Regions from separate parts of the Sinomonas soli genome, predicted to be linked through region 2. Evidence: riboswitches for the same ligand, from Rfam matches in the RefSeq annotation. Region 2 holds a riboswitch; the other holds the start of a gene.
What was found. Region 2 has a riboswitch for thiamine pyrophosphate ahead of thiC (phosphomethylpyrimidine synthase ThiC). Riboswitches for the same ligand answer to the same signal wherever they lie in the genome.
Positions count from the first base shown of each region.

Region 1: another riboswitch for thiamine pyrophosphate. It lies ahead of thiO (glycine oxidase ThiO); the one in region 2 lies ahead of thiC (phosphomethylpyrimidine synthase ThiC).

Region 1 is NZ_BAAGSN010000004.1:215,360-222,962, forward strand. It holds gene ACYVKZ_RS04365 (DEAD/DEAH box helicase) at 1-1,103, opposite strand, end outside; gene ACYVKZ_RS04370 (RNB domain-containing ribonuclease) at 1,390-2,943, opposite strand; gene ACYVKZ_RS04375 (prephenate dehydratase) at 2,983-3,828, opposite strand; gene thiE (thiamine phosphate synthase) at 3,825-4,526, opposite strand; TPP riboswitch at 4,541-4,654, shown strand; gene thiO (glycine oxidase ThiO) at 4,645-5,838, shown strand; gene thiS (sulfur carrier protein ThiS) at 5,838-6,086, shown strand; gene ACYVKZ_RS04395 (thiazole synthase) at 6,088-6,900, shown strand; gene ACYVKZ_RS04400 (4a-hydroxytetrahydrobiopterin dehydratase) at 6,941-7,285, shown strand.
Region 2 is NZ_BAAGSN010000003.1:290,735-298,337, reverse strand. It holds gene trmD (tRNA (guanosine(37)-N1)-methyltransferase TrmD) at 1-869, opposite strand, end outside; gene rimM (ribosome maturation factor RimM) at 870-1,433, opposite strand; gene ACYVKZ_RS02535 (RNA-binding protein) at 1,567-1,809, opposite strand; gene rpsP (30S ribosomal protein S16) at 1,811-2,218, opposite strand; gene ACYVKZ_RS02525 (hypothetical protein) at 2,405-2,860, opposite strand; gene ACYVKZ_RS02520 (VOC family protein) at 2,949-3,782, opposite strand; gene ACYVKZ_RS02515 (amidohydrolase family protein) at 3,919-5,022, opposite strand; TPP riboswitch at 5,054-5,161, shown strand; gene thiC (phosphomethylpyrimidine synthase ThiC) at 5,160-6,911, shown strand; gene ffh (signal recognition particle protein) at 7,024-7,603, opposite strand, start outside.

The DNA of each region.
Region 1 (7,603 bases), on a different contig from region 2:
TCTTCGGGGCACTGGAAGTTGATCACGTGCGTGACGTCTTCGACGTCGATGCCGCGGGCGGCGACGTCGGTGGCGACGAGGACGTCCACCTTGCCGTGGCGGAAGGCCCGCAGGGCCTGCTCGCGGGCGCCCTGGCCGAGGTCACCGTGGATTGCCGCGGCCGCAAAGCCGCGGTCGATGAGCTCCTCGGAGAGCTTCGCGGCGGTGCGCTTGGTCTTGGTGAAGATGATGGTCCGTCCGCGGCCCTGGGCCTGCAGGATCCGGGCCACGACCTCATCCTTGTCCAGCTGGTGCGCGCGGTAGATGACCTGGCGGATGTCCTTCTTGGTCACCGAGTCGTCGTTCGGGTCCGAGGCACGGATGTGCGTGGGCTGGGTCATGTAGCGGCGCGCCATCGCGACGACCGGGCCGGGCATCGTGGCCGAGAACAGGAGGGTCTGGCGGACCGCGGGGACAGCGCCCATGAGCGTCTCGACGTCCGGGAGGAAGCCGAGGTCGAGCATCTCGTCGGCCTCGTCGAGGACGATCATCCGGACGTTCTTGAGGTTGAGGTGGCGCTGGCGGTGCAGGTCGATGAGGCGGCCCGGGGTGCCGACCACCACCTCGACGCCCCGCTGGAGGGCCTCGATCTGCGGCTCGTAGGCGCGGCCGCCGTAGATGACCTCCACGCGCAGCGTGGTGCGCTTGCTGGCCGTCTGGAGGTCCTTGCTCACCTGGACCGCGAGCTCGCGGGTCGGGACCACCACGAGGGCCTGGGGCGCGCCCGGAACCGGGAGCTTGGCGTAGTCCGGGTGCTCGACCGGGAGCGTGCGCTGGAGCGCGGGGATGCCGAAGCCGAGCGTCTTGCCGGTGCCGGTCTTGGCCTGGCCGATGATGTCGTGGCCGGCGAGGGCAACCCCGAGGGTCATCGACTGGATCGGGAACGGATTCAGGATGCCCGCGTCCGCGAGGGACTGGGCGATCTCGGGGGCCACTCCGTAGTCGGAGAACGTCATCTGGCTCTCCCGGCGGACCGGGGCGTCGTTGGTGATGGTCTCCTCGGTCTCGATCGTCTCGGTTCCCGAGTCGTCGGTCAGGAGCTCATGCGTGTGGACTTCGTTCATAGGGAAGGGGTCCCTCTCCATCGGGGCCCGAGCGGGTCTCGCTCAACAGAGCGCCACAGCCATGAGTGCGTGGGGCATCTGGAGCAGGAGCGCGCGCCGGCCATCCAGCGGAAGCCGATCGCGGGCTATCAAGGTGCCGGCACCGGCCGGCGGGTGAAAAGAGGATCGCATCAGGACGATCGGGCATCCAATAACTCTCCAACGATACCGCGCCGCCGCGTGATCCGCGGAATCGGGGACTCAACACGCCCGGGCAGCGGCCGCCAGAAACGGGCAAACCCTGTGCTCAGGCCAGCTCGAACAGCACCTTCCGCGCTCTCACGTCGGCCAGGACCAGCCGTACCCGCACGGTCGTCCCCGACTCCATCTCGCCCTCGCACCGCGCCGTCACGGGCGGGTCGGCGAGCTGGACGGTGCCGAACGGCCGGGCGTGGGCGGGCTCCTGCCCGTTCTGGGAGCTCGCGATCCGGTCGAGCGGCTGGTCGGGCCGGCCGTTGCGCGGCACAGCCGGGCTCCCGGAGGCGGGCTTGGAGCCCGAGACCACGACGGCGTCGAACTCCTGCCCCACCGCAGTGACGAGCAGGGCCGCCTCGACGAGGTCGAGCGAAGCCCGCTCCACCCGCGCCGCGAGCTGGTCCGAGGCAGCCATGAGGGCAGGCAGCCGGGGGAGGGCCACCCGCACCCACTCCGGCACGTCGCGCCCGTTCGCGAGCGCTTCGCAGAGCACGAGCACGAACCGGTCCACGAGCCTGCGCAGCGGCGCGGTCGTGTGCGTGTAGGGCGCCGCAATGGCGGCCTGGGGGTGCGCGGCGGGCACGTCGCCGTCGAACGGTGTGTAGGCCGCGCCGCGGAAGAGGGCCGCCGCGGCGTGCAGGATCGCGAGGTGGCGGGGCTGGGCGGCGTCGAGCGTGCGCAGGTACTCGCCGTAGGGGACGGAGCCGTCCCAGGGGGCGCCGAGCGCCTGGGTCTGGCGGCGGAAGTGCCGCAGCGACTTCTCGTCCGGCCCGGGCATGGTGCGCAGGATCCCGATCCGGCCCTCGATCATCAGGCTCGCCGCGGCCATGCCGGTCATGAGGGAGATCTGGGCGTTCCAGTCCTCGACGGGCCGCGGCCCCCGCGTGTCGATCCGGTAGCCGCCGTCCTCTGCCGGGACGATCTCCTGCTCCGGCAGGTTCAGGCTCGCACCCCCGCGGCGGCGCTCGAGCTCGACCCGCTTCAGGCCCACCTCGCGCAGCAGCAGGAGCGGCTCGGCGGCGGTCCCGGCGTCGAGCTGCTCCTGCACCTCCGCGTAGTTCAGCTTCGCCCGGCTGCGCACCGTGGCACGGGCGAGGCCGACGCCGGCCACCTCGCCGTCCGCGTCGAGGCTGAAGTCCCACACGAACGCGCCGCGGACCTCGTCCGCGAGGAGGCTGCCGGCGTCGTCCGAGATGTCGTGGGGATGCAGCGGCACTTTGGCGTCCGCGGCGTAGATCGTCTGGCCGCGGCGGCGCGTCTCGGCGTCGAGCGGACCGTCCGGCCGGACGAATGCGGGGACATCCGCGATCGCGTAGCGGACCCGGTACCCCGCGGCGTCGCGCTCGATGTGGACGGCCTGGTCCAGGTCGGTGGACGTGGGCGGATCGATCGTGACGAACTCGATCCCGGTCGCGTCCTCCGCGGGCAGGGTGAGGGCGGCGATGGCCGCCTCGGCGTCGGCGAGCGCCTCGGCGGGATAGGCGTCGGCGAGCTTGAACTCCTCCCGCAGGGCGGCGAACGCCGCTGCGAGCGCGGTGCCGCTGGCCTCTGCCTTCTCCCAGGCCGAGGGGCCGGCCGGCTTCGGGGTCAGCGGGTGGTGCGCCATGGCCGCCAGCCTAGTCCCGACTGTCCTTCCTCGTCCCGACTACCCCTCGTGGAGCCCGAAGCGCCGCGGGTGGGCGGGGAAGACCCCCAGGATGCGCAGCTGCGTCGAGAAGAACTCGAGCTCCTCGAGTGCCCGGGCGAGCGCCGGCTCGTCGGGGTGGCCCTCGACGTCCACCATGAACATGGTCGCCGCGAACCGGCCCTCGACCATGTAGCTCTCGAGCCGGGTCATGTTGACCCCGTTGGTCGCGAACCCGCCGAGCGCCTTGTAGAGGGCTGCGGGGATGTTGCGGACCCGGAACACGAAGCTCGTCACGTACTGGGAGCCGTCGGCCTGCGGGTAGTCGCGCGGCGGGGCGAGGACCACGAAGCGCGTGGTGTTGTGCTGCTGGTCCTCGATGTCGCTCGCGAGGACGGTGAGCCCGTACCGCTCGGCCGCGAGCGGCGGGGCGATGGACAGCTTGGCCGGGTCAGCCCATTCGGCGACCTCGCGCGCGGAGCCGGCGGTGTCGCCCGCGACCACCGGGGTGAGGCCGTGCTCCCGGATGAACCCGCGGCACTGCGCGAGCGCGTGCACGTGGGAGTGCACCTCCCGCGCGCCCTCGATCGTCGCCCCGGGGACGCCGAGGAGGCTGAAGCGGATGCGGAGGAAGTGCTCGCCGACGATCTGCAGGGGGGTGTCCGGCAGGAGCAGGTGGATGTCCGCGACGCGTCCGGCGACGGTGTTGTCGATCGGGATCATCGCGAGGTCGGCCTCACCGCCGGTGACAGCCGCGAACGCGTCCTCGAACGTCGCGCACGCAAGGGTGGCGGCGTCCGGGTAGGCCTCGAGGGCTGCCATGTGGGAATTGGCACCGGGCTCGCCCTGGTACGCGATCGTCGTCATGCGAGGGGTGCGGCGGGGGCGAGGCTGGGGAGTTCGGCGCGGAGGCGGGCTGCCGCGTCGGCGGGGTCGTCGGCGTCGGTGATCGCGCGGACGACGACGACGCGGCTCGCGCCCGCCTCGACGACCTGCCCCACGTTCTGGTGGTCGATGCCGCCGATGGCGAACCACGGCAGCACCGTGCGGCCGGCCTCGAGCGCTTCGCGGGTGCGGCGCGCCGCGTGCTCGACGATCCCGAGGCCGACGGCGGCCCGGCCCGGCTTGGTGGGAGTGGCCCACAGCGGGCCCGTGCAGAAGTAGTCGAGGCGCGCCCCGGCGGACGCTTCGGGGCTCTGCGCATGGGCGAGGGCGGCGTCGACGAGCTCGGGGGAGTTGGTGGACAGGCCCACGAGCACGGACGGGTCCACGACGCGGCGGATCGCCGGGAGCGGGAGGTCCTTCTGGCCGACGTGGAACACCGGCGCCCCGGAGAGCAGGGCGATGTCCGCCCGGTCGTTCACGGCCCACAGCTTCCCGTGCCGCTCGGCGACGGCGCGCAGGACCTCGAGGTGCTCGAGCTCCTCGGCGGCCTCGATCTGCTTGTCGCGCAGCTGGATGATGTCCACGCCGCCGGAGAAGGCGGCGTCCAGGAAGGACTCGAAGTCGCCGCGGTCCCTGCGGGCATCGGTGCACACGTACAGCTGGGCGTCGGCGAGGAGCATGGAACTAGACTAGTGCCCAGTACTGCGGGAGCCCGCCAGTGTGAACTGCGCCCGGGCTGAGAGGGCCAGAGCCGACCGCTGCACCTGATCCGGGTCATGCCGGCGGAGGGAAGGAACCATGGAGAGCACGGACGCGCCCGCGGCGGTGCGCATCCAGGGCGCGGTGGCCGACGTCATCGTCATCGGGGCCGGGGTGGTCGGCCTGGGCATCGCCTGGGAGGCCGCGCGCGCAGGCCGCCGCGTGACGGTCGTGGACCCCGCGCCCGGCACCGGCGCGAGCTACGCGGCCGCGGGCATGCTCGCCGCGGTCAGCGAGTACCACTACCAGGAGGAGGACCTCCTCGCCCTCACGCTCGACTCCGCCCAGCGGTGGCCGCAGTTCGCCGCCTCAGCCGGCCCCGACTGCGGCTATCTGGCCACCCCCACGCTGTGCCTCGCTGCCGACGCCGCCGACCGACAGGCGTTCGCCGACCTCAGGGCCGCCCAGGAGGCGCACGGCCTCGCCGTCCAGGCCCTCACCGTCCGTGAGGCGCGGAAGGCCGAGCCGCTGCTGGCGCCGGGCGTGGCCGGAGCCTTCACGATCGAGGCCGACCACCAGGTCGATCCCCGGCGGCTCGTCGCGGCCCTGCTCCGCCGCCTCGGCGAGGACGCCCTCGTGCCGGCCCGCGCGGCCTCGCTCGCGTGGGACGCCGGGCGGGTGGCTGGCGTGGTGCTCGAGGACGGCCGCGAGCTGCGCGCCGCCGAGACGATCGTGGCCAACGGGCTGGGCGCACGCGACCTCGGCGGCCTCCCGGTGGCCCTCCCGCTGCGGCCCGTCTACGGGGACATCCTGCGTCTGCGGGTGCCCGAGGCCCTCCGCCCGCTCGTCACGGCGACCGTCCGCGGGCTCGTGCGGGGGCGCCCCGTGTACCTGGTCCCGCGCGAGGACGGGACCGTGGTGATCGGCGCGACCCAGCGCGAGGACGGCTCCGATGCCGTCTCCGCCGGCGGGGTCTACGAGCTGTTGCGCGACGCCCAGGCCCTCGTGCCGGCCGTCGCCGAGCTGGAGCTGACCGAGATCACCGCCCGCGCACGCCCCGGCACCCCGGACAATGCGCCCCTGCTCGGGCGGGTCGGAGACGTGCCCGGACTCATTGTGGCCACCGGGTTCTTCCGCCACGGCGTGCTCCTCACGCCCGCCGCGGCCGAGGTGTGCCGCGCGCTCCTCGAGGGGCGCGCCGACCCCCGCTGGGATGCGTTCCGGCCCGACAGATTCGCCTCGCAGCCCGCGAGGATCCCGGCCGCCTCGGCGGCAGAGAGAGGAGGCAGCTGATGCAGGCGACAGACCGCATCACCGTCAACGGCGAACCGCGGGAGCTCCCGCAGCCCTCCACCGTGCTGGCCCTCGTGTCCGCCACGACGGGCCGGGCCCTGGGGGACAACGGCAGGCCGGCCGACGGCGGCCGCCTCGGCGTCGCCGTCGCCCTCAATTCCGAGGTGGTGCCCCGCGGAAGCTGGGCGACCACCGCGCTCGCGGCGGGCGACGCCGTCGAGCTCGTCACAGCGATGCAGGGAGGCTGAGATGACGCAGGCACACATCGAGCACGGGAGCACGGCGCTCACCGACGACCCGTTCGTGGTGGACGGGGTGCCCCTGGGCTCGCGGCTCATCATGGGCACCGGCGGGGCGCCCAGCCTCGACGGGCTGGGGGAGGCGCTGGAGGCGTCCGGCACCCAGCTGACCACCGTGGCGATGCGCCGCTACTCGCCCGCCGAGCAGGGTTCCCTCTTCCAGCTGCTCGTGGAGCGGGGGATCCGCGTCCTGCCGAACACCGCCGGGTGCTTCACGGCGCGCGACGCCGTGCTCACGGCCGAACTGGCCCGCGAGGCGCTCGAGACCGACTGGGTCAAGCTCGAGGTCATCGCGGACGAGACCACGCTGCTTCCCGATCCGATCGAGCTCGCCGATGCGACCGAGCAGCTCGTGGGCCGCGGCTTCAAGGTGTTCGCGTACACCAACGACGATCCCGTGCTCGCACGACGGCTCGAGCAGCTGGGTGCGGTGGCCGTGATGCCCCTCGGGGCTCCGATCGGGACCGGCCTGGGCATCCTCAACCCCCACAACATCGAGCTCATCGTGGCCCGTGCCGGCGTCCCGGTGGTCCTCGATGCGGGCATCGGGACCGCCTCCGACGCCGCGCTCGCCATGGAACTCGGGTGCGACGCCGTGCTCCTGGCCACCGCGGTGACCCGGGCGCAGGACCCCGTCCGCATGGCCATGGCCTTCCGCCACGCGGTCGCGGCCGGGCGGCTTGCCTCGAAGGCCGGCCGCATCCCCAGGCGCGAGCACGCCCTGGCCTCGAGCCCGATGGAGGGGCGCGCGCAGTTCCTCTGAGCAGTTCCGCCGGACGGCTGCCGGGCCTACCCTGACTTCCATGGCACGCGAGCCGTTGACCGAGGAACAGATCCGGGACGAGCTGGGACGCCTCACTGACTGGTGCCATGTAAACGGTGCTCTGGCCACCGTGTACAGGCTGCCCAGCTCCGCGGAGGCGCTCGCGCTCATCGCCGCGGTCGGTGAGGTCGCCGAGGAACTCAACCACCACCCGGACTTGGACTGGCGCTACAACCGCGTCATCCTGCGCTTCAGCAGTCACGACGCCGGCTCGGTGGTCACTGCGCGCGACGTTGAGGCTGCGCACCGGTGCACGCTCCGCGCGGCGGCGCTCGACGCCGTCGCCCAACCCGAACGGCTCCCGCACGGCCCGGGCGCCGCGTAGGCGCGCGTGCCCCGCGCTCAGAACGGCGGCGACTGCTCTGGCGCCCTGGACTCTGGCGCCCCTGACTCTGGCACCCCTGACCCCGGCGGAGGCGCCGGGGGTGGTCGGTCGGTGGTTCTGGGGGCGAGGACGTGGTCGCGTTCGAGGGGTTCGGCCGGGAGTGCCCGGCCGAGGAACGTGGTCCAGATCAGTGGGGGCGCGGGCGTGCCTGTGCCTTCTGCGCCATCGGCGTCCTCGGTGGTCCGCTCGCGGACGAGGCGGTGGAGGGCGAGGGATTTGAGGGCGTGGTGTCGCGGACACAGGAGGGCGAGGTTGGCC
Region 2 (7,603 bases):
CGGGGCACGGCCCGCCGGATCCGCCCGTCCGCCACCTCGTACCCGAGCTCACGCAGCACGGCCCGCTCGGCCTTGCCGTAGGGCGCGGCGTCCGCGCCGTCGAGGAGCTCGGGGCGGCGCGCCGCGGTGCGCCGCAACTGCTGCTCGAGACGCCAGCAGGCCACCTTGCCGTGGTTTCCGGACAGCAGCACCTCGGGCACCCCGTGGCCCCGCCAGAGCGAGGGCTTCGTGTAGACGGGGTACTCGAGCAGCCCGTCCGCGTGGGACTCCTCCACGAGGGACTCGGGGTTGCCGACGACGCCGGGCAGGAGCCGCCCGACCGCCTCGACCATGGCCATGACCGCCACCTCTCCCCCGTTGAGCACGTAGTCCCCGAGGCTCACGGGACGCACGTCGAAGCGCTGGGCCGCCCAGTCCAGGACGCGCTCGTCGATGCCCTCGTACCGCCCGCACGCGAACGCGAGCGTGGGCTCCTCGGAGAGCTCGTAGGCCATCGCCTGGGTGAAGACCGCGCCCGCGGGGGACGGCACGATGAGCACCGGGCGGCGCGCGGCGGCCGGACCGGCGTCGTGCCCGGCCTCCCCCGTGGAGGCCTGCCCGGCCTCCCCCGTGGTGGCTGCCTGCTCCTCGGTGGGTGCCTGCGACGCGAGGACGTGCTCGAGGGCCAGCGCCCACGGCTCGGCCTTCATGACCATGCCCGCGCCGCCGCCGTAGGGCGTGTCGTCCACCGTCCGGTGGCGGTCGAAGGTGAAGTCGCGCAGGTCGTGGACTGCCAGCTCCAGCAGCCCGTCCTCCTGGGCGCGGCCCAGGAGGGAGAGCCGCAGCGGGGCGAGGTACTCGGGGAAGATGCTGACGACGTCGATGCGCACCTAGGCCTCCGACCCCGGCTGCCGCTCCGGCCCGCCGCCCGAGGCCCCGGCGTCGTCGGTGTCGAGGTTGAGCTCGAGGAGCCCGGGCGGCGGGACGAGGACGATGAAGCCGCCCTCGACGTCGACCTCGGGCACGATCTCCTCGACGAACGGGACGAGCACCTCCCCGGCGGGCGTGTCGAGGACGAGGAGGTCCTGCACGGGCATGGTCTGGAGCGCGGCGACCGTGCCGACGTCGCGGCCGTCGACGCGGACGGCCAGGCCCACGAGCTCGTGCTCGTACCAGCCCTCGTCGTCGTCCTCGAGCTCCTCCGACTCGAGGTAGAGCTTGACTCCGCGGAGCTGCTCGGCGCGGGTCCGGTCGGGCACCTCGGCGAAGGCGAGCAGGAGGATGTCCTTGTTCCAGCGCGCGCCCTCGAGCGTCAGCGGGCCGCTCGAGGCGGGCTCGACGATGAAGTCGGTGCCGGGGACGAACCGGTCCTCGGGGGCGTCGGTGAGGACCTGGACGGTGACCTCGCCGCGGATGCCGTGCGGCTTGCCGATCCGTGCGACCTGGACCTGCATGGGATGGCCTCCTGCGTCGTGGGCCGTGAAGGCCCGTGGGGGTGCGGTGTGCGGCTGCCCGCCGCGAGGGGTGGAAACAGCTCCGGCCCCTCCACCCTGGTGGGAGGAGGAGCCGGAGCGGGGTGAGGCAGTGTCAGCGGCGGCGGTCGGTGTCGACCACGTCGACGCGGACGGGCTCGCCGTCGGCGAGGGCCGCGACCACGGTGCGCAGTGCACGCGCGGTGCGTCCCTGGCGGCCGATGACGCGCCCGAGGTCGTCCTCGTGGACGCGCACCTCGAGGACGTCGCCGCGGCGGCCGCTCTTGGCCTGGACTGCGACGTCATCGGGGTTGTCCACGATGCCGCGGACCAGGTGCTCGAGTGCCTCGGCCAGCAAGTTACTCAGCCTCGGCCTCTGCGGGGGCCTCGGCGGACTCCTCGGCCTCCTTGGACGCCTTCGGTGCCTCGGGGAGGATCACGGAGCCCTTCTCGGGGGCCACGAACGGCTCCTTGCCCTTCGGGTACTTCAGGGTGCCCTCGGCGCCCGGGAGGCCCTTGAACTTCTGCCAGTCGCCGGTGATCTTGAGGAGCACCTGGACCTGCTCGGTCGGCTGGGCGCCGACGCCGAGCCAGTACTGGGCACGCTCGGAGTTGACCTCGATGAACGAGGGATCCTCGGTGGGGTGGTACTTGCCGATCTCCTCGATCGCACGGCCATCGCGCTTGGTGCGCGAGTCGGCGACGACGATGCGGTAGTACGGGGCGCGCATCTTGCCGAAGCGCTTGAGTCGAATCTTAACGGCCACGGTTGTGGTCACTCCTGTTTCTGCACATGAGGCGAGCCCGGACTTTTCCGCTCCCGTGGGGCGGGCCGTACTTCGCCAGGGCTCCGATGGACACAACCGCGCGCGGAGAGAGGGGGCCGCGCGGATTGGTACCTGACCATTGTGCCAGATCCGGGGGCATTTCGCATGCCGCCGGAGCGCGGCGCGTCAGGAACTCGCCCAGACGAAGAGCTCCTGCCGGTTCGAGTCGTCGACGTCGGCGGCCAGCTTGGCCAGCTGCTCGACGTAGTCGTACGCCTCGCGCGCGTCGAACGGGAGGTCCTCCTGGTCGACCCAGGCCGCGGCAACCCGCTCGACGGCGTTGCCCTCCCCCTCCTCGGACTCGAAGACCAGGAGGTCGGCGAGGGCCCGGACCATGGTGGAGGGCACCGCGAGGAGGCTGTCCGAGGAGACGTCGACCATGGTGAGCTCGTAGTCGGCGCCGGGGGCGTGCACCGCGGTGCCCACCAGGGAGCCGAGCTGCTCGATCTCGTAGTCCGAGACGCCGGGGATCCTCAGGCCCCCGGTGTCCTCGGCGTCGCCGCCGTCGAGCCGGGAAGCCCGGGCGAGCGCGTCGGCGTGCGTGGAGACGAAGATCTCGGCGAACGGACTGGGAGCGGACACGTCTTCCCCCTCTGTGGGCGCTGGACTGCGGTTCGGGCTGCAGGTGCCCGCGGCGGCCGCGGACTTTCCGAGCGTAGCGCAGGGAACGTCAGGCGTGCACGGACGCCATGCGGATCTGGTTCCGCCACGGATCCTCGAAGCGCAGCTCGGCGCCGGTGTGAAGGGTGGCGACGCCGGCCATCTTGAGCCGGTCCGCGGCCGCGAGGACGTCGTCCTGGGTGCCGACCCTGATGAGGACCTCGCCGAGGCCCAGCGTGTCCTTGCGCGGGCCGGCGCCGCGCGAGTTCCACACGTTCATCGCCATGTGGTGGTGATAGCGGCCGGCCGAGACGAACAGGGCCTGGCCGTGCCAGCCCGAGGTCTTCTCGAAGCCGAGCGTGTCGACATAGAACTTCTGCGCCGTCTCGACGTCGCCGACCTGGAGGTGGACATGGCCGACGCCGGCCTCCGCCTCCCGCTGCCCGTCGAGGGACGCCTCGGTCAGGTTCTGGTTGAGGAAGGCCTGCGGGGCCAGCGGCAGCGAGTCCATGACCACCTGGCCGGCGTTCCACTGCCAGGTCTCGCGCGGCTTGTCGAAGTAGAGCTCCACGCCGTTGCCCTCGGGGTCGGTGAAGTAGAACGCCTCGGAGACGAGGTGGTCGGCGCTGCCGGCGAAGAGCCGGGGATCGTACTGGGCCGCGGTGGCGACGGTCGCCGCGAGGTCCGCGCGGCGCTCGAACAGGATGGCGGTGTGGAAGAGCCCGGCCTCGCCGCGCCCGGGGATCTGGAGCCCCGCGGCGGGGCTGAGGTGGATGACCGGCACGCCCTGGCGGCCCAGGTACACCCCGCCGAGCGACTCGCTGATCGGCACGAGGCCCAGGGCGCGCTCGTAGTAGTCGAGCATGAGCTTCATGTCGCCGACCTTGAGCATGACGGTGCCCATCGCGAGGTCGGCCGGAAGCAGGTCTCCGGGGGCGGGCTGGGTGGGGGCGGCGGATGTGGTCACGGGGGCTCCTTGGCTGTCGGGGTCTGCATCAAGCGTACGTTTACTTGAAGCTTCAATCAAGCCTCGGTATTCCCTAGATCGCGGCAGCCTCCGCTGCCCCGGCGATCCGCTGCCCGTCCCGCAGCACGTGCAGCGGGGCCGCGAGCGTCCCGACGTCGGCTCGGGGGTCCTCCCTGACGACCACGACGTCCGCGGGGTCGCCCTCGGCGAGGCCGGCGGCTCCCAGCCATCCGCGCGCGGCCCAGCACGCGGCGTCGACCGCGGCGGCCGGCCCGATCGCCGCGGCGAGCTCGGCGACCTCGTCCGCGATCCGCCCGTGCGCGATCACCGTGCCGGCGTCGGTTCCCGCGTAGATCCGCACCCCGGCATCGTGCGCTGCCGCCACGCGCTCGTGCCGGCGTTCCCACAGGGCGCGCATGTGCGCCGCATAGCGAGGGAACTTTGCGTGGCCCTGGGCGGCGATGTCGGGGAAGGTCGCGATGTTGACGAGCGTCGGGACGATGGGGATGCCGGCCTCGGCCAGGCGGGGCAGATGCCGTTCCTGCAGGCCCGTCGCGTGCTCGAGGCAGTCGATCCCGGCGTCGATGAGGTGGTCGATGGTCTCTTCCGCGAACGTGTGCGCGGTGACGCGGGCCCCCTCGGCGTGCGCGGCGGAGACAGCCTCGCGGAGCACGGCGGGCGGGAACGCGGGCGCCAGGTCGCCGGCGCCGCGGTCGATCCAGTCGGCGACGAGCTTGACCCAGCCGTCGCCGGCCCGCGCCTGCGCCACGACGGCCTCCACGAGGTCCTCCGGCTCGAGCTCGAGCGCGAGGCCCCTAAGGTAGCGACGGGACCGCGCGAGGTGGCGACCGGCGCGCACGAGGCGCGGGACGTCGTCGCGCGCCTGCAGCCAGCGGGTGTCGGTGGGGCTGCCGCAGTCGCGGACCAGGAGGACCCCGGCCGCCGCCTCGGAGCGCGCGTGGGCGAGGGCCGCGGCGTCATCCGGCGCGCCGCCGGGCACCAGCCCCACGTGGCAGTGCGCGTCCACGAGGCCGGGGAGCACCCACCCGCGCAGGGTCGTGGCCGCCGGTGCCTCGGGGCGGCGGAAGGTGATCCGCCCGTCGACGATCCACGCCTCCGGCCGCTCGTCGGTGGGGCCGGCGAGGACGGGGCCGCTGAGGTGGACAACGTCATGCATGACGCCAGCCTAACTGCCGTGCTAGGGTCCAACGCGTCCACACGGGTGCCCTCGCAAGGGCTGAGATCAGGCTGACGCGGCCTGCGACCGTCGAACCTGTCCGGGTCATGCCGGCGTAGGAAGTGAGGGCTCAGCGTATGAGCACATCTGGAATGGAACAGCACCCCGCCCACTCGCTCGCGTTCCTGACCGACGACGGGCACGGCCTCCGGGTCCCCGTCACGGAGATCGCACTCGACGATTCGCCGGGGGGCGAGGCGAACGCACCGCTGCGGGTCTACCGGACGTCGGGCCCGGGCAGCGACCCTGTGGTGGGCCTTCCGGCGTACCGGGCCGAGTGGGTCGCCGAGCGCGGCGACGTCGAGCCGTACGCGGGCCGCGAGCGGAACCTGCTCGACGATGGCCGCTCCGCGGTGCGGCGCGGCGAGGCCTCGGCCGAGTGGAAGGGCGCCAGGCCCGTGCCGCTGCGGGCCAAGCCCGGCCGGCGCGTCACGCAGATGCACTACGCGCGGGCCGGCGTCGTGACCCCCGAGATGCGCTTCGTGGCGCTGCGGGAGAACTGCGACGTCGAGCTGGTGCGCTCCGAGGTCGCCGCGGGGCGGGCGATCATCCCGAGCAACATCAACCACCCCGAGTCGGAGCCGATGATCATCGGCAAGGCGTTCCTGGTCAAGATCAACGCCAACATCGGCAACTCGGCGGTCACGTCCTCGATTGCCGAGGAGGTCGACAAGCTCCAGTGGGCCACCAAGTGGGGCGCGGACACGGTGATGGACCTCTCCACCGGCGACGACATCCACACGACCCGGGAGTGGATCATCCGCAACTCCCCCGTGCCGATCGGCACGGTGCCGATCTACCAGGCCCTCGAGAAGGTCAACGGCGACGCGTCCGCCCTCACGTGGGAGGTCTTCCGCGACACCGTGATCGAGCAGTGCGAGCAGGGCGTGGACTACATGACGATCCACGCGGGCGTGCTCCTGCGGTACGTGCCGCTGACCGCGGAGCGCGTCACGGGGATCGTCTCCCGCGGCGGCTCGATCATGGCCGGCTGGTGCCTCGCCCACCATGAGGAGAACTTCCTCTACACGCACTTCGACGAGCTCTGCGAGATCTTCGCGCAGTACGACGTCGCGTTCTCGCTCGGCGACGGCCTGCGCCCGGGCTCGACGGCCGACGCGAACGACGCGGCGCAGTTCGCCGAGCTGGACACGCTCGCCGAGCTGACCAAGCGCGCGTGGGAGTACGACGTGCAGGTCATGGTCGAGGGACCGGGGCACATCCCGTTCCACCTGGTCCGCGAGAACGTGGAGCGGCAGCAGGAGCTGTGCGACGGCGCCCCGTTCTACACGCTCGGCCCGCTCGTGACCGACGTCGCACCGGGCTACGACCACATCACCTCGGCGATCGGCGCCACCGAGATCGCGCGGTACGGGACGGCGATGCTGTGCTACGTGACCCCCAAGGAGCACCTCGGGCTGCCGAACAAGGACGATGTGAAGACCGGCGTGATCACCTACAAGATCGCTGCCCACGCCGCCGACCTCGCCAAGGGCCACCCGGGTGCGCACGAGCGTGATGACGCCCTGTCCAAGGCACGGTTCGAGTTCCGGTGGAAGGACCAGTTCTCGCTGGCGCTCGACCCCGCCACGGCCGAGGCCTTCCACGACGAGACGCTCCCGGCCGAGCCCGCGAAGACCGCGCACTTCTGCTCGATGTGCGGTCCGAAGTTCTGCTCGATGCGCATCTCCCAGGACATCCGCAACGAGTTCGGCTCGAAGGAGGCCCAGGAGGCCATCGCAGGCATGCGGGAGAAGAGCCAGGAGTTCCTCGCCGCGGGCGGGAAGGTCTACCTTCCCGAGACGATCGCCGTGGGCTCGCCGGAGTAGCGCGCGGGGCGGACGACGGCGGAAGGGGCGCCTCCCAGCGGGAGGCGCCCCTTCGGCGTCGTGCGCGAGCGGTCCTGCGGCCTGCGCCCGGACGGGCCCCGCCGGCTGAGGGCTACTTGCCCAGGTACTTCTCGAAGCCCTTGGGCAGGTTGAGGGCCGAGGGGTCGAAGTCCTCGCCCGACTGGCCGCCGAACGCGGCCCCCTGGCCGCTGAGGGCCTTCGAGGCGCCCGCGGCCCGGCGAGCCTCGGCCTCGCGGCGCTCCTGCGCTGCCTTGGCCGGGTTGCCGGACTTCGCCTTCTTCTTGCCCTTGGCCGGGCCCTTCTTCGAGCCGCCGAAGCCGCCCGGGCCGGGCATGCCCGGCATCCCCGGGATGCCGCCGCCGGAGGCCATCTTGCGCATCATCTTCTGCGCCTGGCCGAAGCGCTCCAGCAGGCCGTTGACCTCGGAGACGTGCACGCCCGAGCCGCGGGCGATGCGGGCGCGGCGGGAGCCGTTGATGATCTTGGGCGCGAGCCGCTCGTGCGGGGTCATCGAGCGGACGATGGCCTCGACGCGGTCGATCTCGCGCTCGTCGAACTGCTCGAGCTGCTGCCGGAACTGGGCGGCGCCCGGCATCATCATGAGCATCTTCTTCATCGAGCCCATCTTGCGGATCTGCTGCATCTGGGACAGGAAGTCCTCGAGGGTGAAG